One region of the Streptomyces sp. NBC_01445 genome, then DNA from elsewhere that is predicted to be linked to it. Evidence: riboswitches for the same ligand, from Rfam matches in the RefSeq annotation. Region 1 holds a riboswitch; each other region holds the start of a gene.

Region 1 (6,973 bases):
CCCCACGAGGTGGCGCTCCGTCATACGGACGCAGCCGATGTCGACGGAGCGCGCGGCCACGACCGTGTCCTCGCCGACGACGAACTCCGTCGAGCCGCCGCCGATGTCCACGACGAGGTAGGGCTTGTCGAGGTCGGCCCGGCCCGTCAGCTCCTTCGTCGCGCCGGTGAAGGAGAACTCGGCCTCCTGGTCACCGGTGATGACCTCGGGCTCGACGCCCAGGATGTCCATGACCCCGCGCACGAAGTCGTCCCGGTTCTCGGCGTCGCGGGACGCGGACGTGGCCACGAACCGGATCTTCTCGGCGCCGTGCGCCTTGATGACCTCGGCGTACTCGCGGCAGGCCGCGAAGGTGCGCTCCAGCGCCTCGGGCGCGAGCCGTCCCGTGCGGTCCACGCCCTGCCCGAGCCGCACGATCGTCATGCGGCGGTCCAGGTCGACGAGTTCGCCCGTCACAGGGTCGGCGTCGGCGACGAGCAGGCGGATCGAGTTCGTGCCGCAGTCGACGGCGGCGACCCTGGTCACTCGCTCTCCTCGGGCGCGGCCGACACGCACGGGCCCTTCGCCCACCACTCGGGCAGCATCGCGATGGCCTCGTCGCCGAGCGGGTTCACACCCGGGCCCGCGGCCAGGGAGTGGCCGACCAGGACGTGCAGGCACTTCACCCGGTCCGGCATGCCGCCCGCGCTCGGGAAGCCCTCGAGGACCTCGATGGCGTCGCGGCGCGCGATGTAGTCCTCGTGCGCCTTGCGGTACGCGTCCGCGAGCTCGGGGTCCGTCGAGAGGCGCTCCGTCATCTCCTTCATGACGCCGTTCGCCTCCAGGGTGCCGATCGCGGACGCGGCGCGCGGGCACGTGAGGTAGTACGTCGTCGGGAAGGGCGTGCCGTCCTCGAGGCGCGGGGCCGTCTCGACCACGTCCGGGTTGCCGCACGGGCAGCGGTGCGCGATGGCCCGCAGGCCGCGCGGCGGGCGGCCGAGCTGCTCCTTGAACGCCTGGATGTCGGCGTCCGTGGGCGTGGTCGGCTCGGTCTGGGGCGGGGGCGTGTCCATGCCTGGGGGCTTTCCTTCAGTGAACTTCGGTGGGGGTACTACGGGTTCGGGCTCGGGGCTTCGGGCTTGCGGCTTGGGGCTTCGGCTTCGGGCGTTGGTGAGACGGGTCAGTTGTCGGGGCGGTCGGCCTTGTCGACACCGTCCCAGACGTTCGAGTACCAGGGCCGGCCCGCCGCGCCCTGCTCGGAGCGGGTGCGCTTCGCCGCGTCGGGGTCGCGGGCGATGTAGCCGGTCTCGCCCGGCATCACCAGGTGGAGCCGGTCGCGGATCCGCTGCTCCGCGTACGAGTCGTCCTGCCAGCGCGCCTTCTCGTCGCGCAGCCTGTCGACCCTGCTCTGGGCCTCCTGCTGCTGGCGCTGGAGATCGGCGATCTCACCGCGCTGGGAGACGTACTGCCTTATGGGGTAGGCGAGCGCGACGACCAGGGTGCACAGGACGAGGGCCAGGAGTGCCGCGCGGCCGGTGAGGCGGGAGCGGCGGGCCTGGCGTCTGGTCTGTGAGCGGTAGACGCGCTCGGCGGTCTGCTCGCCGAGCAGACGTAGCCGGGTCGCGGTGGAGAACCGGTCACGGTCCCTGTCCCGGACTCTCCCGGCCATCTTCGCGCCTCCCCTTTACGTGCGTACGTCCCCGCACACGGTACGGGACCGGGTGCGGGGACGTACGTACGACGCTTCTACCGAAGCCTGTGTGGCTCAGCCCTTGAAGCGGGGAAATGCGCTGCGGCCGGCGTAGACCGCGGCGTCGTCGAGGATCTCCTCGATGCGCAGGAGCTGGTTGTACTTGGCGACGCGGTCCGAGCGGGCCGGGGCGCCGGTCTTGATCTGGCCGCAGTTCACCGCGACGGCGAGGTCTGCGATGGTGACGTCCTCGGTCTCGCCGGAGCGGTGGGACATCATGCACTTGAAGCCGTTGCGCTGGGCCATCTCGACGGCGTCCAGGGTCTCGGTCAGCGAACCGATCTGGTTGACCTTGACGAGCAGGGCGTTGGCGGAGCCCTCCTCGATGCCGCGGGCGAGGCGCTCGGGGTTGGTGACGAAGAGGTCGTCGCCGACGATCTGGACCTTGTCGCCCAGCTTCTCGGTGATGACGTTCCAGCCGGCCCAGTCGTCCTCGTACAGCGGGTCCTCGATGGAGACCAGCGGGTACGCGGAGACGAGCTCCTCGTAGTACTCGGTCATCTCGGCGGCCGAGCGGGACTTGCCCTCGAACTCGTACTTGCCGTCCTTGTAGAACTCGGACGCGGCGACGTCGAGGGCGAGCGCGATCTGCTCGCCGGGGACGTAACCGGCCTGCTTGATGGCCTCGACGATGAGGTCGAGGGCCTCGCGGTTCGAGCCGAGGTTCGGGGCGAAGCCGCCCTCGTCGCCCAGGCCGGTGGACAGGCCCTTGGTCTTCAGCACCTTCTTGAGGGTGTGGTAGACCTCGGCGCCCCAGCGAAGGGCCTCGGAGAAGGACTCCGCGCCGATCGGCGCGATCATGAACTCCTGGATGTCGACGTTGGAGTCGGCGTGCGACCCACCGTTGAGGATGTTCATCATCGGGACGGGCAGCAGGTGCGCGTTCGGGCCGCCGAGGTAGCGGAACAGCGGCAGGTCGCTGGCCTCGGAGGCGGCGTGCGCGACGGCGAGGGAGACGCCGAGAATGGCGTTGGCGCCGAGCGAGCCCTTGTTGTCGGTGGCGTCCAGGTCGAACATCGCCTGGTCGATCAGGCGCTGCTCGGTGGCGTCGTAGCCGACGAGCTCCGGGCCGATCTGCTCGATGACGGCGAGGACGGCCTTCTCGACACCCTTGCCCTGGTAGCGGTTCGGGTCACCGTCGCGGAGTTCGATGGCCTCGAACGCGCCGGTGGACGCACCGGACGGGACAGCGGCACGACCGGTGCTGCCGTCGTCGAGGCCGACCTCGACCTCGACCGTGGGGTTGCCTCGGGAGTCCAGGATTTCCCGGGCTACGACGACGTCGATGGACGGCACGAGCATCTCCTTCTGGGATGTGACGCAACTACGCCGGGCCGCATGGTCCGGCAACACCTGAGCCTATCCGGCTCCAGGCATCGGCCAGCCGACCGACCGGCCCGTGGACAAAACCGAGAGCGAATTGTTTCCGAACGGAACAAAAAGTCCCGGCCGACAACGGACGAAAGCCCAGGACCCCTCACACACCAAAGCCCCGCCCCGGGCGCGACGGGGGAATGCGCACCCGGGGCGGGGAGTCCTTGGGGGAACCTGGCGTGGTACCGGCCGTCCGCCGAAAGCCGGTACCCGAGCGGCCTGGGGCCGCTGCTCCTCTCCTACTTACTTGAGGTGGAGCTGCTGGCCCGGGTAGATCAGGTCGGCGTCCTCGACGATGTCCTTGTTCAGCTTGAAGAGCTTCGCCCAGCCGCCCTTGGTGTGGTGCGCCTCGGCGATGGTGCTGAGCGTGTCGCCGGCCTTCACCTTGTACTCGCCGTCACCCTTCTTGACCTTCTTGCCGGCCGGGGTCTCGACGGTCTTCTTCGACTTCTGCTTCGCGGCAGGCGCCTTGCGCTCCTGGCTGCGGGTGGTCGGCTGCTCGGCCTTGCGCTCCGGCTGCGGGGCGGCGGCCGGGGCGGAGCCGGTCGAGGCGGCGGACAGGCCCACGCCGCAGCTCGGCCAGGCACCCTTGCCCTGGCTGGCCAGGACCTTCTCGGCGACGGCTATCTGCTGCGCCTTGGAGGCCTTGTCGGCGGTGGAGGCGTACGCGGTGCCGCCGTACGCGGCCCACGTGGACGAGGAGAACTGGAGGCCGCCGTAGTAGCCGTTGCCCGTGTTGATCGACCAGTTGCCGCCGGCCTCGCACTGCGCGACCGCGTCCCACTCGGAGGCGGTGGCGGCGGAGGCACCGGTGGCACCCATCAGCGGGACGGCGACAGCGGCACCGGCGACACCGGCGAGCGTGGCGACGCGAACGGCCTTGGACGGGCGGCGGTGCTTGCCCTTGCTGGAAAACAGCATCGAGAGATCCCCTCACCGACGCCTACGAGGTGAGCTGTCGGGTTCGGGCCGGATGAGTGCCCGGTCGCACGTCCTGCGTGCGACTTAACCCCAAGCCGGTCGTCCGGCCGTCTCTCAACGGCCGGGGCCGGCACTTACCTTGGGTCCCCCGCTCCTGCCTACGGCGCTTACGCGACGACTGTTCCCGTACGGACATTGGCAGGATTCGGCGTGACATCCGACGGGGCCCGCTGTGGCGAGCGGTGATGACCGTAAGCAGTGGATCGCCGGAATTTCAAAGACGATCAGGGCCTTTGAGACCCATCTCTCACTCTCGCCAAAGCGGACATTCAGCCCGAACTGCCGCTACTTTTCGCCCGATTCGAGCCCAAGATCCAGACTCTGACCAGGAAGGATGAGGTCCGGGTCGGCACCCACCGTCTTCTTGTTCTCGGCATACAGAGCGGCCCATCCGCCGTCCACGTCATGGGTGTCGGCGATGTCCCAGAGGTTGTCGCCGGCGCGCACGGTGTAGGCACCTTCGTCCTGATTCGCCTGCTTACGCCCGCTTTCGTCGCCGCGTGAGGCATGGCGGCCCGAGCCGTCGTCGGCGCGCAAGGAGTCCGCGGTGTCGTCCGCGGCGGCGTCGCCGCGGTGCCGGCCGGAGGCGGGCGGGGTGGCCGCGTCCGAGCCGGCGGAGGTCTCCGGCGAGGGCGTCGCGGGGGTCGAAGTCGAGCCGTCCCGGCCGGACTTGTCACCCTTGGAGTCATCCGAGGTGTTACCTGCGGTATCACCCGTCTTGTCGTGATTCTTCTCTCGGGAGGTGTCCTTCGCACCCGAGGAAGCGGAGTCCGACGGCTCGTCGCTCGCGTCCCCCTTCGCGGCGCCGTCCGCCGCGTCGTCGCTCCCGGAGTCACCGGCCGACGCCGACGGGGTCGGCAGGGCCGCCCCGGGGTCGACATCGGCGGCGGCGGCGTCCGCCGTGAGCCCCGAGGTGACCGAGCAGACCGGCCATGCCCGCGGGCCCTGGTCGGCGAGGACCTTCTCGGCGACGGCGATCTGCTGCGAGCGGCTGGCCTGGTCGGCGCGCGGCGCGAAGTCGAGGCCGCCGTAGTTCTCCCAGGTCTCCTGGGAGAACTGGAGCCCGCCGTAATAGCCGTTGCCCGGATCGGCGCTCCAGGAGCCGCCGCTCTCACACTCGGCGAGCTTGTCCCATGTGGCCGTCGACGCGGCGCTCGCGCTGGTCGCGCCGAGCAGAGGGATCGCGATGGCGGAGCCGGCCACTCCCGCGGCGACGATGAGCGCGGGAGCCTGGCGGGGGCGACGGTGACGACCGTTCCCGGTGAGCATGGAGGCGCCTTTCGGTGGCTCGGGGAATGCTGCGGCGGGTGGTGCCGCGATGACTGGTGAACGTAGCGGGAGTCGAACGCTTGTCACAAGTCGATGCAGCAGAGATCACGTGAAAGTCACAGTCTTGACGGCCCGTCAGTTACGGGGCTTTGTCCGAGCCCTCCTGATGCGGCGTGAACTCGACCGGAAGTGTGCGCAATCCCCGCATGATGAGCCCGCCGCGCCAGCGCAAATCGGCAGGTTCTCCCGCGAGTCGCAGGTCCGGAAGGCGCGTCAGAAGCGTCGCGAGGGCGGTCTGTCCCTCCAGGCGCGCGAGGGGTGCGCCGAGGCAGTAGTGGATGCCGTGCCCGTATCCGAGGTGCTGATTGTCACGCCGGGACAGGTCGAGAGTGTCGGGCTCCTCGAAGCGCGCCGGGTCGCGGTCTGCGGCGGCGAGCACGACGAGGACGGGGTCGCCGGCGGAGATGTCCTGTCCGCCGACGGTCAGCGGCTCGGTCGCGAAGCGCCAGGTGGCGAGCTCCACCGGGCCGTCGTAGCGCAGGAGTTCCTCGATGCCGGTCTCGAGGAGGCCCGATTCGCCCCTTTCCAGGGAGAGTTGCAGGCGCTCGCGCTGCTCGGGGTGGGTGAGCAGGGCGTATGTGCCGTTGCCGATGAGGTTGATGGTGGTTTCAAAACCGGCGAACAGGAGGATGAAGGCCATCGCGGCGGCCTCGTTCTCCGTCAGATGCTCGCCGTGGTCGGAGGCGCGGATGAGGCCGGAGATCAGGTCGTCGCCGGGCTCGTCGCGCTTGCGGTGGATGAGCTCGACGAGATAGTTCCGGATCTTCTTCACGGAGCGGGCGACCCCGCCGCGCGGGCCGCCCCCGTGGCGGATCATCATGCCCGCCCAGTCCCGCAGGTCGTCCTGGTCCTCGCGCGGGACGCCGAGCAGGTCGCAGATCGCGTAGATGGGGAGCGGGAAGGCGAAGTCGTGGATGAGGTCCGCCTCGCCCTTGGCGGCGAACTCGTCGATGAGCCGGTCGGTCAACTCCTGTACCCGGGGCGCGAATTCGGCCACCCGGCGCGGGGTGAACGCCTTCGAGACGAGGCGGCGCAGGCGGGTGTGGTCCGGCGGGTCGATATTGAGCAGATGCGTCATCAGCTCGGCCTTGCGCTCGCCCGGAATGCCGGTCTTGCCCTTGGCGTGGGCGGGCTCGTCGTGGTGCGCCGGGTTCTTGGACAGGCGCTGGTCGGCCAGCGCCTGCTTCGCGTCCGCGTACCGCGTGACCAGCCAGGCCTCGACGCCACTGGGGAGCGTGGTGCGATGAACGGGCGAGTGCTCGCGCAGCCAGGCGTAGGCCGGGTACGGATCGGTGGCGAACTCCCAGGTGAAGAGTTCGGGAGCGGTGCGCTGCGCGGGCTTTTCGGTCACGCGTCGACGGTATCCGGCGCGGGGCGGCCCGTTGGCCGGACCCCACCGCCGACCGGTTCCGGGGCCTGTCGCCAGATTCCCGTCGTCCGCCCTGCGGGCGGACCTGGCGGCATCTGATGCGTGCGATCGCCAGGCGCCGGACAGCCCTTCGACCGGGGTCTCCCCTGCCCGAGCGGGGCCGAGAGCTCGGGGAGTGCGTGCCGGACGCC
Region 2 (6,973 bases), 2.6 Mb from region 1:
GCCGACCGGATGGGCTCCCTCCTCGCCGCGCTCGACGAGGAGTCGATGGAGAACCAGCGCGACGTCGTCAAGAACGAGCGCCGTCAGCGCTACGACAACGTTCCGTACGGGACCGCGTTCGAGAAGTTGACCGCCCTCGTCTACCCGGAGGGCCACCCGTACCACCACACGCCCATCGGCTCCATGGCCGACCTGGACGCGGCCACCCTGGAGGACGCGCGGAACTTCTTCCGTACGTACTACGCGCCGAACAACGTCGTGCTTTCGGTCGTCGGAGACATCGACCCCGAGCAGACGCTGGTCTGGGTCGAGAAGTACTTCGGCTCCATCCCGCGCCACGACGGCAAGCAGCCCCCGCGCGACGGCGCCCTGCCCGACCTGATCGGTGAGGGCGTGCGCGAGGTCATCGAGGAGGAGGTCCCGGCCCGCGCGCTGATGGCCGCCTACCGGCTGCCGCAGGACGGTACGCGCGCGTGCGACGCGGCCGACCTGGCCCTGACGGTCCTCGGCGGCGGCGAGTCGTCCCGGATCTACAACCGTCTCGTACGGCGCGACCAGACCGCCGTCGCCGCCGGGTTCGGTCTCCTGCGGCTCGCGGGCGCGCCCTCCGTGGGCTGGCTGGACGTGAAGACGTCCGCCGACGTCGAGGTCCCGGTCATCGAGGAGGCCGTCGACGAGGAGCTCGCGCGGTTCGCAGCCGACGGGCCCACCCCGGAGGAAATGGAGCGCGCCCAGGCCCAGTTGGAGCGCGAGTGGCTCGACCGGCTCGGCACGGTCTCGGGCCGCGCCGACGAACTGTGCAGGTTCGCCGTCCTGTTCGGCGACCCGCAGCTCGCCCTGACCGCCGTCCAGCGCGTCCTCGACGTCACCGCCGAGGAGGTCCAGGAGGTGGCCAAGGCCCACCTGCGTCCCGACAACCGCGCGGTGCTCGTCTACGAGCCCACGGCCCCCGAAGAGGCCGACGCGACCGCCGAAGCGTCCAGCACGGACGAGGCCGCGGACGAGACCGTCGGCGAGACCGCAGACGCCATCGAGACCGCAGACAAGGAGGCCGGCAAGTGACCGAGCTCGCGACCATGGACTTCCACCCGCAGCCCCAGGCCGGCACGGCCAGGCCGTGGGCCTTCCCCGCGCCCGAGCGCGGCACCCTCGACAACGGCCTGACGGTGCTGCGCTGCCACCGCCCGGGCCAGCAGGTCGTCGCGGTCGAGATCAACCTCGAAGCGCCCCTGGAGGCCGAGCCCGCCGGGCTCGACGGCGTCGCCACCATCATGGCGAGGGCCTTCTCCGAAGGCACCGACAAGCTCGCCGCCGAGGAGTTCGCCGCCGAGCTGGAGCGCTGCGGCGCGACGTTCGACGCGCACGCCGACCACCCCGGCGTACGGGTCTCCCTGGAGGTGCCCGTCTCCCGCCTGCCGAAGGCGCTCGGCCTGCTCGCCGACGCCCTCAGGGCGCCCGCGTTCGCGGACAGCGAGATCGAACGCCTCGTGCGCAACCGCCTCGACGAGATCCCGCACGAGACGGCGAACCCGGGCCGCCGCGCCGCCAAGGAGCTCTCGAAGCAGCTCTTCCCGGCCACCGCGCGCATGTCCCGCCCGCGCCAGGGCACCGAGGAGACCGTCGCGGCCGTCGACGCGGAGGCCGTACGTGCCTTCTACGACCGGCACGTGCGCCCCGCCACGGCCACCGCGGTCGTCGTGGGCGACCTCGCGGGCCTCGACCTCGACGCGTTGCTCGCGGACACACTGGGCGCCTGGACGGGGAACACGGCCGAGCCGCGCCCCGTACCGCCCGTGACGGCCGACGACACCGGCCGTGTCGTCATCGTCGACCGGCCGGGCGCGGTGCAGACGCAGATCCTGATCGGCCGCGTCGGCGCCGACAAGCACGACCGGGTGTGGCCGGCGCAGGTGCTCGGCACGTACTGCCTGGGCGGCACCCTCACCTCCCGCCTGGACCGTGTCCTGCGCGAGGAGAAGGGATACACCTACGGCGTGCGGGCGTTCGGCCAGGTGCTGCGCTCGGCGCCGGACGGGACGGGCGTCGCGATGCTCGCCATCAGCGGCTCCGTGGACACGCCGAACACGGGTCCGGCGCTCGACGACCTCTGGAAGGTGCTGCGCACGCTCGCGGCGGAGGGCCTCACCGACGCCGAACGGGACGTGGCTGTACAGAATTTGGTGGGCGTCGCCCCGCTCAAGTTCGAGACCGCCGCGGCCGTCGCGGGGACGCTCGCCGACCAGGTCGAGCAGCACCTGCCGGACGACTTCCAGGCGGAGGTGTACCGGCGGCTCGCCGCGACGGGCACCGTGGAGGCCACCGCGGCCGTCGTGAGCGCCTTCCCGATGGACCGTCTGGTGACGGTGCTCGTCGGTGACGCCGCGCAGATCGAGGAGCCCGTCAGGGCGCTCGGCATCGGAGAGGTGACCGTCGTCACGGGCTGACCGTGACCGGTGTGCAACGAGGGGCCCCGGTGGGTGAGATGACCACCGGGGCCCCTGTTTGTCTGAATTGAACCAGTGGTTGCCTGTCTGCCCTGTGGCATGCGCTACAAAAGCCCGGTTCCGTTTGTTGATTGAAAGTTGCCCCGCTTAGCGTCGGTCCGGCTGTCCGCCAGAAGCACGCCGCGCCCGTGGCACCGGACAGTCATCGCCGAGTCCCCCAAGGCGCGAGCCGGGGGAGCCGGGGACCCACCGTCCCTGGGGTGAATCGGACGCCCTTCCCTGAAGGGGGTCCGTAGGAGACCTTCCTGCTCCGAACCCGTCAGCTAACCCGGTAGGCGAGAAGGAAGGAAAGGATCAGCCACCCCATGGCGTTCACCCGTGCGACCGGGAAGCACCGTCGCCCGAGCCGTCTCACGCGCACCACCGCGCAGGTCGCCGGCGTCGCCGCGCTCACCACGACCGGTGTCATCGGAGGCCTCGCCGCCCCCGCCTTCGCCGCCGACGACGCGGCTGTGGAGCAGACCGGCCTGACCAAGGCCATCGCCATCGGTGACTCCCTCGCGGAGCAGATCGACGCGCAGGCCGCCGCCCAGCAGCAGGCCGCCGACGAGGCCGCCGCGAAGAAGAAGGCCGAGGCCGAAGCCGAGAAGAAGGCCGAGGAGGACCGGCGCAAGGCAGCCGCCAAGGCCAAGGCCGAGCGCGAGGCCAAGGAGCGCGCCGCCCGTGCGGCCGAGCGCAAGCGCCTGAACGCCTTCGTCATTCCGGTCACCGGCTCGTACGTGTCCACCGCGTACAAAGCGAGCAGCGGCCTGTGGTCCTCCGGCAGCCACACCGGCATCGACTTCCACGCCGCCAGCGGCACCTCGGTCCACGCGGTGGGCGCGGGCACGGTCGTGGAGGCCGGCTGGGGCGGCGCCTACGGCAACAACATCGTCATCAAGATGAACGACGGTACGTACACGCAGTACGGCCACCTGTCGTCCATCGGTGTCTCCGTCGGCCGGACGGTCACCCCGGGGCAGCAGATAGGCCTCTCCGGAGCGACCGGCAACGTCACGGGCCCGCACCTCCACTTCGAGGCGCGCACGAGCCCCGAGTACGGCTCGGACATCGACCCCGTCGCGTACCTGCGCTCCCACGGCGTGAACGTCTGACCTTCGCCGCGCACCTCGCGAAGACGCACCGAATGCCCCGGCTCACCGAGCCGGGGCATTCGTCGTTCCCGGACCCGCTTGTTCCCGGCCCGCTTCTTCCTGACGCCGGTGTCCAAAAAATATCCATGGATTACGGCCTGCCGTCGGAAATTCGCGCCCGCTGGAATAGAGTCGCTGGACAGGCGAGCTGAACAGACGTCAATCGCGCTGTACGGGCGACTATCGACCGCGTTTCGCGGGGATTAAGGCGGAGGTCGGGGCATGCGCATTCCGGCGCACTCGGTATGCACGGCGATCCGCGACGACATCGTCTCCGGTGTCTACGAGCGCGGCGGCAGACTCACCGAGGAGGTGCTCGCCCGCCGCTACGGCGTCTCGCGCGTCCCCGTGCGCGAGGCATTGCGCACGCTGGAGGCCGAGGGCTTCGTCGTCACCCGCAGGCACGCGGGTGCGTGCGTCGCCGAACCCTCCGCGCAGGAGGCGGCGGATCAGCTGGAGATCCGCATGCTCCTCGAACCGCTCGCAGCGGCCCGCGCCGCGCAGCGCCGCACCGAGGCGCACCTGAAGGTCCTGCGGGGCCTGGTAAGGCTCGGCCAAGAGCGCTCCAGGCGAGGTCAGAGCGAGGATCTGCGCTCGCTGGGCAGTTGGTTCCACGAGACGCTGGCGCAGGCGTCCGGCAGCCCGGGGCTGATCACGATGCTCACCCAGCTCCGCCACAAGATCGCGTGGATGTACACCGTCGAGCAGCCCGCGCGGCCCGCCGACTCCTGGGCCGAGCACGGGGCGATCGTCGACGCCGTGGCGCGCGGTGACGTGGAGCGCGCGCGGGCGCTCACGGCGCAGCACACGGAGCGCGCCGCGGCCGCTCACCGCATGCGCGCCCCCCGTGCGGGTGGCCGTGTGAGGACTTCGCAACATCCCGTCAACACAGTGGGGCTTCAGCATTAACAGAGGCGCCGTATACAAAGAGGGCGGCTCATTTCCAGGGGCTCTGTTTCCGCTGCCCCGGAATTCTGAGAACAGAGCCGCAGAAAGCAAAAGGGTCTGCTCGGAAAATCCGAACAGACCCTTTATGCGGCGCGATCTTCTGTGAGCAGGAGACGGCGCCCAAGAATCGGGAGACCCGGTACAGGGGCCCGTACTAGACGGTCTCGGGAAGCTCCTCGAGCCCCTCGGCGACCAGCTTGGCCAGACGGTCGAGCGCGATGTCCGCACCCTCGACGTCGGAGGCCAGGACGATCTCCTCGCCGCCGCCGGCACCCAGGCCGAGCACCGCGAGCATGGAGGCGGCGTTGACGGGGCTGCCGTCGGCCTTGGCGATCGTCACGGGGACGCCGGCCGCCGTGGCCGCGCGGACGAAGATGGAGGCGGGGCGGGCGTGAAGGCCCTCGGCCCAGCCGACGTTGACGCGGCGCTCAGCCATGTGATGCTGCCCTTCAGGATTCTCACAGTTGTCTAGACCAGTCTGCCACATCGGTGGACGTGCCCGATGTGAGCCCTGCGTACCGCCCGCACACGCCCGTCGGCCCTCACAGAGTGCCTTCGGCCCGCTCGCGCCGCGACCCGTACGACTGTCACCGCTGCGCCGTACGCTGGCCCCATGCAGACCCCGTCGGACCGGCACGCATACCCCGCCCACTGGGAAGCAGACGTGGTGCTGCGCGACGGCGGCACCGCGCGCATCAGGCCCATCACCATCGACGACGCCGAGCGGCTCACGAGCTACTACGAGCAGGTCTCCGACGAGTCGAAGTACTACCGCTTCTTCGCGCCGTACCCGCGTCTGTCCGCCAAGGACGTCCGCCGGTTCACCCATCACGACTACGTGGACCGGGTGGGTCTCGCGGCCACTGTGGGCGGCGAGTTCATCGCGACTGTCCGCTACGACCGCATCAACGCCCAGGGAATGCCCGCCTCCGCCCCCGCCGACGAGGCCGAGGTCGCCTTCCTCGTGCAGGACGCCCACCAGGGCCGGGGCGTCGCGTCCGCGCTCCTGGAGCACATCGCCGCCGTCGCCCGTGAGCGCGGCATCCGCCGCTTCGCCGCCGAGGTGCTGCCCGCCAACACCAAGATGATCAAGGTGTTCACGGACGCCGGGTACACCCAGAAGCGCCACTTCGAGGACGGCGTCGTCCGCCTGGAGTTCGACCTCGAACCCACCGAGGCCTCGCTCGCCGTGCAGCGCGCCCGCGAGCAGCGCGCCGAGGCCCGCTCGGTGCACCGGCTCCTCGCCCCCGGCTCCGTCGCCGTCATCGGCGTGGGCCGCACGCCCGGCGGAGTCGGCCGTAGCGTCCTCGACAACCTCCGCGACGCCGGGTTCACCGGCCGCCTCCACGCCGTGAACAAGGCGTTCCCCGACGACCTGAGCGACCTCGACGGCGTCCCCGCCCACCGCTCCGTCCACGACATCGACGCCGCCGCGGCCGTCGACCTGGCCGTCGTCGCGGTTCCCGCGGAGCAGGTCCCCGACGTCGTCGCCGAATGCGGCGAGCGTGGCGTGCAGGGGATCGTCGTGGTCTCCGCCGGATACGCCGAGTCCGGCAGCGAGGGCCGCGCCCGCCAGCGCGAACTGGTGCGCCAGGCCCGCTCGTACGGCATGCGCCTCATCGGGCCGAACGCCTTCGGCGTCATCAACACCTCGCCCGAGGTGCGGCTCAACGCGTCGCTCGCGCCCGAGATGCCGCGCGCGGGCCGCATGGGCCTGTTCGCCCAGTCCGGAGCCATCGGTATCGCGCTGCTCGCCCGCCTCCAGCGGCGCGGCGGCGGCGTGACCGGAGTGACAGGTGTGTCGACGTTCGTCTCCGCCGGCAACCGCGCGGACGTGTCCGGGAACGACGTACTCCAGTACTGGTACGACGACCCCGACACGGACGTCGCCCTGATGTACCTCGAATCCATCGGCAACCCGCGCAAGTTCACCCGCCTCGCCCGCCGCACGGCCGCCGCGAAGCCCCTCGTCGTGGTGCAGGGCGCCCGGCACAGTGGCATCGCGCCCCTCGGCCACGCAGTCCGCGCCACGCGCCTGCCGTACGCCACCGTCTCCGCCCTGCTGCGCCAGGCGGGTGTCATCCGCGTGGAGACCATCACCGAACTCGTCGACACCGGCCTGCTGCTGGCCCGCCAGCCCCTCCCGCCGGGCCCCCGCGTGGCGATCCTCGGGAACTCGGAGTCGCTCGGCCTCCTCACGTACGACGTCTGCCTCGCCGAGGGCCTGCGGCCGAAGCCGCCGCGGGACCTGACGACCGCGGCGTCCGCCGAGGACTTCCACGCGGCGCTCACGGAGGCGCTCGCGGACGACAAGTGCGACGCGGTCGTCGTCACGGCCATGCCCGCGGTGGGGGAGTCGATCGCCGAGGACACGGCGCTCGCCGAGGC
Region 3 (6,973 bases), 2.3 Mb from region 1:
TGATCGCGCCGATGGTCTCCGACACGCGGTCGACGTCCCGGTCCGTCGGGCCGCGCCCGGACGCCACCAGACAGACCCGCTTCGCGCCGCCCGCGACACCGGCGGCCGCGGCCTTCGACGCCTCGTCGGGCTTCAGCCACGTGTACTTGAGGATCTCCGCCTTGGACCCGAGCCGCTGCGAGCAGTACGAGCAGTCCTCGGGGCACAGGCCCGACTTGAGGTTGACCAGATAGTTGAGTTTCACCCGCCGGCCGAACCACTGGCGCCGCACCTTGCCGGCCGCGGCCACCACATCGAGCAGTTCGTCGTCGGAAGTCGCCAGAACGGCGAGCGCTTCTTCGCGGCTCGGCAGCTCGCGCCGCAGCCCCTTGTCCACCAGCGTGTTCAGCAGGTCCATGGCCCGATCCTGACCTACGTCCCCTGCTCAGGCCAAGGAGGCTTCGGACAACTCTGCCGGTTCGGCGTGTGGGTATTGCCACATCCTGGGTGGCTGGATGTCCCGCTAGTGTCTGTGCACTGCCTACAAAGACGCAGCGGGCACGGGACAGCACACCCCGCTCGAGAACCGGCCGCGACACGGCCGTCGGAGGGACTCACATGGCGGGATCGCCGTTCGGCTGGATCGACGAGCAGGAGCGCGTGCGCCGCGGCGCCGGACTGGTCCGCACGCTGCGTCCCCGCCCCGCTGAGAACCCGCTCCTCGATCTCGCGAGCAACGACTACCTCGGCCTCACCCGCCACCCCGAGATCACCGGGGGAGCGGCGGACGCGGCGCTGCGCTGGGGTGGCGGCGCCACCGGCTCCCGGCTCGTCACGGGCACCACGGAACTGCACACCGAACTCGAGCGCGAACTGGCCGCGTTCTGCGGCTTCGAGGCGGCACTCGTCCTGTCGTCCGGCTACGCGGCCAACCTCGCCGCCGTGACCGCGCTCGCCCCGCACGGCTCCCTGATCGTCTCGGACGCGAGCAATCACGCCTCCCTCATCGACGGCTGTCGGCTCGCCCGCGGCGCCACGCAGGTCGTCCCGCACGCCGACCCGGGCGCCGTCCGTAAGGCCCTCGACACGCATCAGGGGCAGGCGGTCGTCGTCTCCGACTCCGTCTTCTCGGTGGACGGCGACGCCGCTCCACTGGCTGAACTGGCAGGAGTGGCAAGGGAGTTCGGGGCCGGCCTGATCGTCGACGACGCACACGGACTCGGCGTGCTCGGTGACGGCGGCAGGGGCGCGCCGCAGGCGGCGGGGCTCTCGGGCGCCGACGACACCGTCGTCACCGTCACCCTCTCCAAGTCGTTCGGCAGCCAGGGCGGCGCCGTCCTCGGTCCCGCCCGGGTGATCGACCATCTAGTCAACACCGCACGGACGTTCATCTTCGACACGGGCCTCGCGCCCGCGGCGGCCGGCGCCGCACTCGCGGCCCTGCGCCTGCTGCGCCGCGAGCCCGAGCGCGCCGACCGGGCGCGCGCCGTGGCCTCCTCGCTGCACGAACTCCTCACTGCCGAGGGGCTCCAGGCCGTTCGACCGGACGCCGCCGTCGTCTCCGTGCGCGCGCCGTCCCCCGAAGAGGCCGTGCGCTGGGCGGCCGACTGCCGCGAAGCCGGCCTCGCCGTCGGCTGCTTCCGGCCGCCGTCCGTGCCGGACGGCATTTCACGGCTGCGGCTGACCGCCCGCGCCGACCTGACCGACGATCAAATCGCCGAGGCCGTACGGGTGATCAGCCGCAACGCTCCCGACTCGGCGTTCACCGCAAGGAGCTGAGGAACCCCTCCCAGGCGGAGGGCGAGAACAGCAGGGCGGGTCCGGCCGTGCGCTTGGAATCGCGCACCGCGAGGAGTCCGGCCGAAGGGCCGTGGTGCAGCGGAGCCGTCTCGACGCAGTTGTTCATTCCGGTGCTTCGGCTGCTTCGCCGCCATGACGCGTCGTGCAGAGAGGTGCTGGGAACCGCGGCGGATGGTACGTACCGAGGCAGAGCTGACATGGTGCCTCCTTACGTGCGTTCACTGTCCGGTGGGGGGTGCGCTCCGGCGATCCCGGTGATGAAATCCAGTGAGTCCCCGGGCGAAAGGGCGTGGATCCGAAGGGCGTCGAAGGCGTCCGTGTACGCCTTGAGGTCTTCTTTCCGCTCGAGGTAGAGGCTACTCGTCAAATGGTCGAGAACTACTACGTCCAGATCAGAAGTGTTCGGAAATGAGAACACAACGAAAGGGCCGGTTAGTCCGACATGCTCCCCCGCGGTGAACGGCAATACCTGTAGCCGCACATGGGGAAGCTTCGCCACGGCGGCGAGATGACGCAGCTGCTCCGCCATCACCCGGGGACCGCCCACCGGCCGCCGCAGCACCGCCTCGTCGAGTACCGCGCTGAGCCGCAGCGGCGACGCCGAACGCAGCACGTCCTGTCGGGCGATCCGCACCTCGACCAGGGCGTCGACCTGCCCGTCCGGCAGCCCGTCGAGCGCGGCCCTGGTTACCGCACGCGCGTAGTCGGGCGTCTGGAGAAGGCCCGGCACGACGGACGTCTCGACCGTCCTGACCCGGCACGCCTGCGACTCCAGGCTGATGAAGTCCCGGTAGGCGGGCGGCAGAAGGCCCCGGTAGGCGTGCCACCAGTGCTGGCCGCCGTCGTCCCCCGACCCGGCCAGCGCGACCAGTAGGTCCCGTATGCCGGGGTCCGTGACCTCGAACGCGTCGAGCAGGAGGCGTACGTCCGACGCTTTCACGCCGCTGCGGCCGGTCTCGATACGGCTCACTTTCGACTGGTGCCAGCCGACGAGCCGGGCCGTCTCGCCACTGGTGAACCCCGCGCGGGCGCGCAGCGCGCGCAGCTCCGCGCCGAGCCTGCGGCGGCGCACCGCCGGACCGTGTTTCATTCTGTCTCCTCGGACCTGCGGCCCGGCTCCTTCCGGCCCGGCGGATCGTGTTCCGAGCCGACGGTAGAGGAAGCCGGCGGCGTACGCCCAAATGCGGTCCACCAACGCAGAGTTCACCGCTTCGAGCGACAGATATATGCATATCTCGGGGGATCGGCTCCACTGGAGGAGCGGGAGTGGCAGTCTGGCGCGAAGCACCAGTCCGGGGGTCGCCTCGAGTCATCCGCCATGTGTCGGATTCAGGCCCCGGCGAAAAAAGGGACGACGTCGCCATGGCAGATCACCAGGAAGCATCCGTCACTCTGCCGAGCGATCCTGCCTCGGTCTCGTCGGCCCGCACATATGTCGGTGACGTACTCGCCGAATGGGGCATGCCGCGGGACGCGGAAACAGCCGACACGGTCCGGCTCATCGTCTCCGAACTCGCCACGAACGCCGTGATGCACACCCGCGGGCAGTCGCCGGTCTTCACCGTCGACGTGCAGCTGGAGCGCGACGAACACCTGCGCATCGGCGTCACGGACAGCCACCCGTGCTACCCGAAGCGGCTCCCGGCCGCCGTCCAGCAGGACAACGGGCGCGGCATGGTGATCATCCGCTGTCTGACCTCCGAGTGCGGCGGAAGCCTGTCGGTCAGGCCCACCCCCGAGGGCGGCAAGACCGTGTGGATCGCCCTGCCGTGGACGGTCCCCGTCCAGTCGGTGTGAAGGCCGGCTGCGGTGGCGCGGCTACGGGGACGGGGTGCCCGTCTTCTCCTGCGCCCGCGTGAGTGAGCGCCGCACCAGACGCGGCAGCACGCCCCACAGGCCCGCACAGACCGCGAACGTGCCCGCCCCGGCCGCGATGCCCGCCGCCCGCCCCGCGGTGACGTCCACGACGAGCAGCACGGACCCGGCCAGGGCGAGCATCAGAACGCCCAGGCCGACCGCGGCGAGCCGCGAGGACATCTGCACGATCTGCGGTTTGGCACCCCGCCCGAAGAGCGCGCGGTGCAGCGCCGCGGGCGCCGTGAACAGCGCGGCGGCGAGCACCGCGAGCAGCAGCGTCGCGATGTACGTCGCGCGCTGCACGCCGTCCAGTGCCGGGAACCTTGGAGTGAACGCCAGCGTCAGCAGGAACGCGAAGAGGATCTGCACGCCCGTCTGGGTGACTCTCAGCTCCTGGAGCAGCTCGCCGAAGTTCCGGTCCGCGCGCTCCAGCGGCGTCTCGTGCCGGTCCCGCCCCACGCTCCTGGGACCTGAGTTGCGTGGGGCATCCTCGTCGCCGGCCGGTCGGTCCTCGTCCATACGACCACGAGTACCCCATCGCGCGGTTCCGAGACGGCCGGGGAGGGCGCGTGCACCCGGTAACGCCTGACGGGCCGCCAGGGCCCCAGGAGCCCGTCAGGTGGCGCTACCGCACGCGCCCGTACCAGACGCTCTTCGTCCAGATCCGCTGGAGCCGCACCACGTCACCGGTCTTCGGCGAGTGCCAGATCCTTCCCTTCCCGGCGTAGATGCCGACGTGGTAGACGCCGCGGCCCGAATGGAAGAAGACCAGGTCACCGCGTTTGCGATGGGACGCGGAGACATGGCGGGTCTTGTTGTACTGCTGGGCGGCGGTACGGGGCAGCTTCTTGCCCACTCGCTTGAACGAGTAGACCGTCAGGCCCGAGCAGTCGAACCTGTGCGGTCCTGAGGCGCCCCACTGGTAGGGGCTTCCCTTCCTTGATGCCGCGATCTGGAGAGCCTTCGTCGCAGGTGGCGAGGCCTCCGCTTCGGGCGTGGCTCCTGGGACCAGCAGGCTGCCGCCCGCTACGGCGAGCGTGAGGGCCGAGGCGGTGCCGGCCCGGGTCAGCAGCGACGGGACACGATTGAGCGCAGTCATGCGCAACCCTTCGTCAGCCGCCTGTGAAGGATGACCTGTCGGATTCGGGCTGGCGAAGTTGCCCGGCCGCGAAGTGCGGCTTCACCCCAAGGGCCGGCCCGGAAAACAGCTCCGGCGGCCCGTCGTGCCTGGGTCCTCCACTCCTGCCGATCCACTTCTGTCGACCTGGCATCCGTACGGCGGCAGGACTCGGCGTCCGCACGGACCGCCCCGCCGCGGCGGCGGGGGCTTGTCGTCGGAAGGGATCTTCACGCACAAACACCGCGAACGCAGAGCGGAATCGGCGTTGTGTGAGTGTCCTCACGAGTGATCCAATCGGGTGGACAGCACACTTCTCCACCCCGGTGCGGGGGTCCCAACGAGCCCCGCACCAGCAGCGGAAGGCGGAATTCCCGACTTCGCGTAGGCGTTCCGCGCAACTTTTCCGGTTCGCATGTGCGAGTACCGGCTACGCCGTATGTGGGTACCTCTTCTGGTCCGTTTCGACCCCGGCCCGGACGGTTCGGATCGATCGCTTCGGTCTTGAACGGACCGTCAATTGACCGACTCCGGCGGCACTGTGACCCGTTGTGTCCTCCTTTCTCCGTCCAGGAGCCGCAAAGCCCGAGCCAGCGTCGTCGCGTGGAGCTCGGCCTCGCCCCGCTGATGCATGAGCGTCAGGGCGTCCCTGAGCGCCGTCGCCCCGCCGACGAGTGCTTGCGCGGCCCGGAGTCCGCCATACGTGTGGTCGCTCCTGGCCGGGTTGATCCTTCCGAGCAGGTCGACCACTTCCAGATAGCGGTCGAGGAGTTCGCACTCGGCGCGCGTCAGCGCGGGCAGCGGGGGCAGCTCGGGCGGCAGCATCGCCGGGTCACCTGGCGCCGTGGCCCGAGCCGGACGGCTTGCGGTTCTCGATGACCCGGTCCACGAGCCCGTACTCCACGGCGTCCTGGGCCTGAAGGATCTTGTCCCGCTCGATGTCGGCGGCGATGCGCTCTCGGCTCTGCCCGGTGTGCCGCGCGAGCAGTTCCTCCAGCTGGGCGCGCATGCGCACCAGTTCACGGGCCTGGATCTCCAGGTCGGTCGGCTGGCCCTGCGCGGGCTCGGTCAGCCCCGGCTGTTGGATCACCACGCGCGCGCCGGGCAGCATGGCCCGCTTCCCCGGCGTCCCGGCGGCCAGGAGTACGGCGGCGGCGGAGGCGGCCTGCCCGAGGCACACGGTCTCGACCTCGCAGCTGACGAACTTGATCGTGTCGTAGATCGCCGTCATGGCGCTGAACGAGCCGCCGGGGGAGTTGATGTACAGCGAGATGTCCCGGTCCGGCGCGGCGTACTCGAGGTGGATGAACTGCGCCATCACATCGTTCGCGGAGGTGTCGTCGATCGGTGTCCCCAGGAAGACGATCCGCTCCTCCAAAAGCTTGGAGTACGGATCGAGCGGTCCCTGTCCGGCCGAGGTGCGCTCGGTGAACTCGGGCAGGACGTAGCGGGCGGAAGGTCGGTTCATGGCACATGCCTCCGTGAGCGCGGAACTCTGTCGCTGCTTCTGTAAAAAATGTACAGGACGTACGGATGGCTGAGTAGGACCAAGGCTCCGAGAAACGCGAAGAAGGGGGCCGGCCCGCGCCCGATGCACGTGGCCGACCCCCTCTCCGTGCTTCTGGGGCGTGGCTACCGGTCGCCGTCGTCCGTCCTGGACAGGCGCAGCGCGAGGTGTTGCAGGAGGTCGGCGCTCTTGATGTCGGTCCTGCCCGAGTCATGCACCTCGGCGAGCTCGGAGAAGAGGAAAGCGAACGCGCCCACCAGGGAGATCGTCACCGGCATCAGCGCCGCGATGGTCGCCTCCGCGGCCTCCTCCACGCTCGATTCCGCCGGGATCTCGATGGAGGGGAACGCCTCTGTCACCAGGCGCCCGAGCTGGGCGTCCTCGGTCTCGATGTCGGGCTCGGCATCCTTGCTGAGCCTGCGCACCATTTCCTGGGTCTCGGTCAGGACGCCGATTGCGCGCAGGATGATCTCGCTCTGTTCCATGCGCGGAGCCTAGGCGGACGGTGCCCCGCCGCGGGCGCTGTTCCGGGCGGGGCTTCGTCGGATCCGCGCAAGCAGCCATGCAGCACGAACAGTTGACACGTCGACGTTACGCGCGGCCACTGACAACGGCGGCGCCCCGAACCGTCCCGCCCGAACCGCCGCCCCACCTGCGGGTTGCCGTGCCGTCACGGACCGTGTCCGCGCAGGGGGTCCGGTCTAAGCTGGAGG

Evidence for each region. Region 1 has a riboswitch for cyclic di-AMP ahead of OG574_RS27560 (transglycosylase family protein). Riboswitches for the same ligand answer to the same signal wherever they lie in the genome.
Region 2: linked by a shared signal. The riboswitch ahead of OG574_RS15645 (M23 family metallopeptidase) and the one ahead of OG574_RS27560 (transglycosylase family protein) in region 1 are both predicted to bind cyclic di-AMP.
Region 3: linked by a shared signal. The riboswitch ahead of OG574_RS37980 (C40 family peptidase) and the one ahead of OG574_RS27560 (transglycosylase family protein) in region 1 are both predicted to bind cyclic di-AMP.

What each region holds. Positions count from the first base shown of each region.
Region 1 is NZ_CP109485.1:6,031,064-6,038,036, reverse strand. Features, by position in the region: gene OG574_RS27580 (Ppx/GppA phosphatase family protein) at 1-525, opposite strand, end outside; gene OG574_RS27575 (DUF501 domain-containing protein) at 522-1,052, opposite strand; gene OG574_RS27570 (FtsB family cell division protein) at 1,160-1,648, opposite strand; gene eno (phosphopyruvate hydratase) at 1,745-3,031, opposite strand; gene OG574_RS27560 (transglycosylase family protein) at 3,347-4,024, opposite strand; cyclic di-AMP (ydaO/yuaA leader) riboswitch at 4,029-4,200, opposite strand; gene OG574_RS27555 (transglycosylase family protein) at 4,370-5,353, opposite strand; gene OG574_RS27550 (cytochrome P450 family protein) at 5,493-6,764, opposite strand.
Region 2 is NZ_CP109485.1:3,430,268-3,437,240, reverse strand. Features, by position in the region: gene OG574_RS15655 (M16 family metallopeptidase) at 1-1,062, shown strand, start outside; gene OG574_RS15650 (M16 family metallopeptidase) at 1,059-2,444, shown strand; cyclic di-AMP (ydaO/yuaA leader) riboswitch at 2,641-2,796, shown strand; gene OG574_RS15645 (M23 family metallopeptidase) at 2,810-3,598, shown strand; gene OG574_RS15640 (GntR family transcriptional regulator) at 3,860-4,546, shown strand; gene OG574_RS15635 (HPr family phosphocarrier protein) at 4,740-5,021, opposite strand; gene OG574_RS15630 (bifunctional acetate--CoA ligase family protein/GNAT family N-acetyltransferase) at 5,199-6,973, shown strand, end outside.
Region 3 is NZ_CP109485.1:8,327,408-8,334,380, forward strand. Features, by position in the region: gene bioB (biotin synthase BioB) at 1-397, opposite strand, end outside; gene OG574_RS37955 (8-amino-7-oxononanoate synthase) at 598-1,758, shown strand; gene OG574_RS37960 (DUF397 domain-containing protein) at 1,742-1,978, opposite strand; gene OG574_RS37965 (helix-turn-helix domain-containing protein) at 1,988-2,869, opposite strand; gene OG574_RS37970 (ATP-binding protein) at 3,142-3,576, shown strand; gene OG574_RS37975 (DUF6328 family protein) at 3,598-4,155, opposite strand; gene OG574_RS37980 (C40 family peptidase) at 4,262-4,735, opposite strand; cyclic di-AMP (ydaO/yuaA leader) riboswitch at 4,739-4,916, opposite strand; gene OG574_RS37985 (hypothetical protein) at 5,270-5,578, opposite strand; gene OG574_RS37990 (ATP-dependent Clp protease proteolytic subunit) at 5,586-6,221, opposite strand; gene OG574_RS37995 (hypothetical protein) at 6,386-6,745, opposite strand.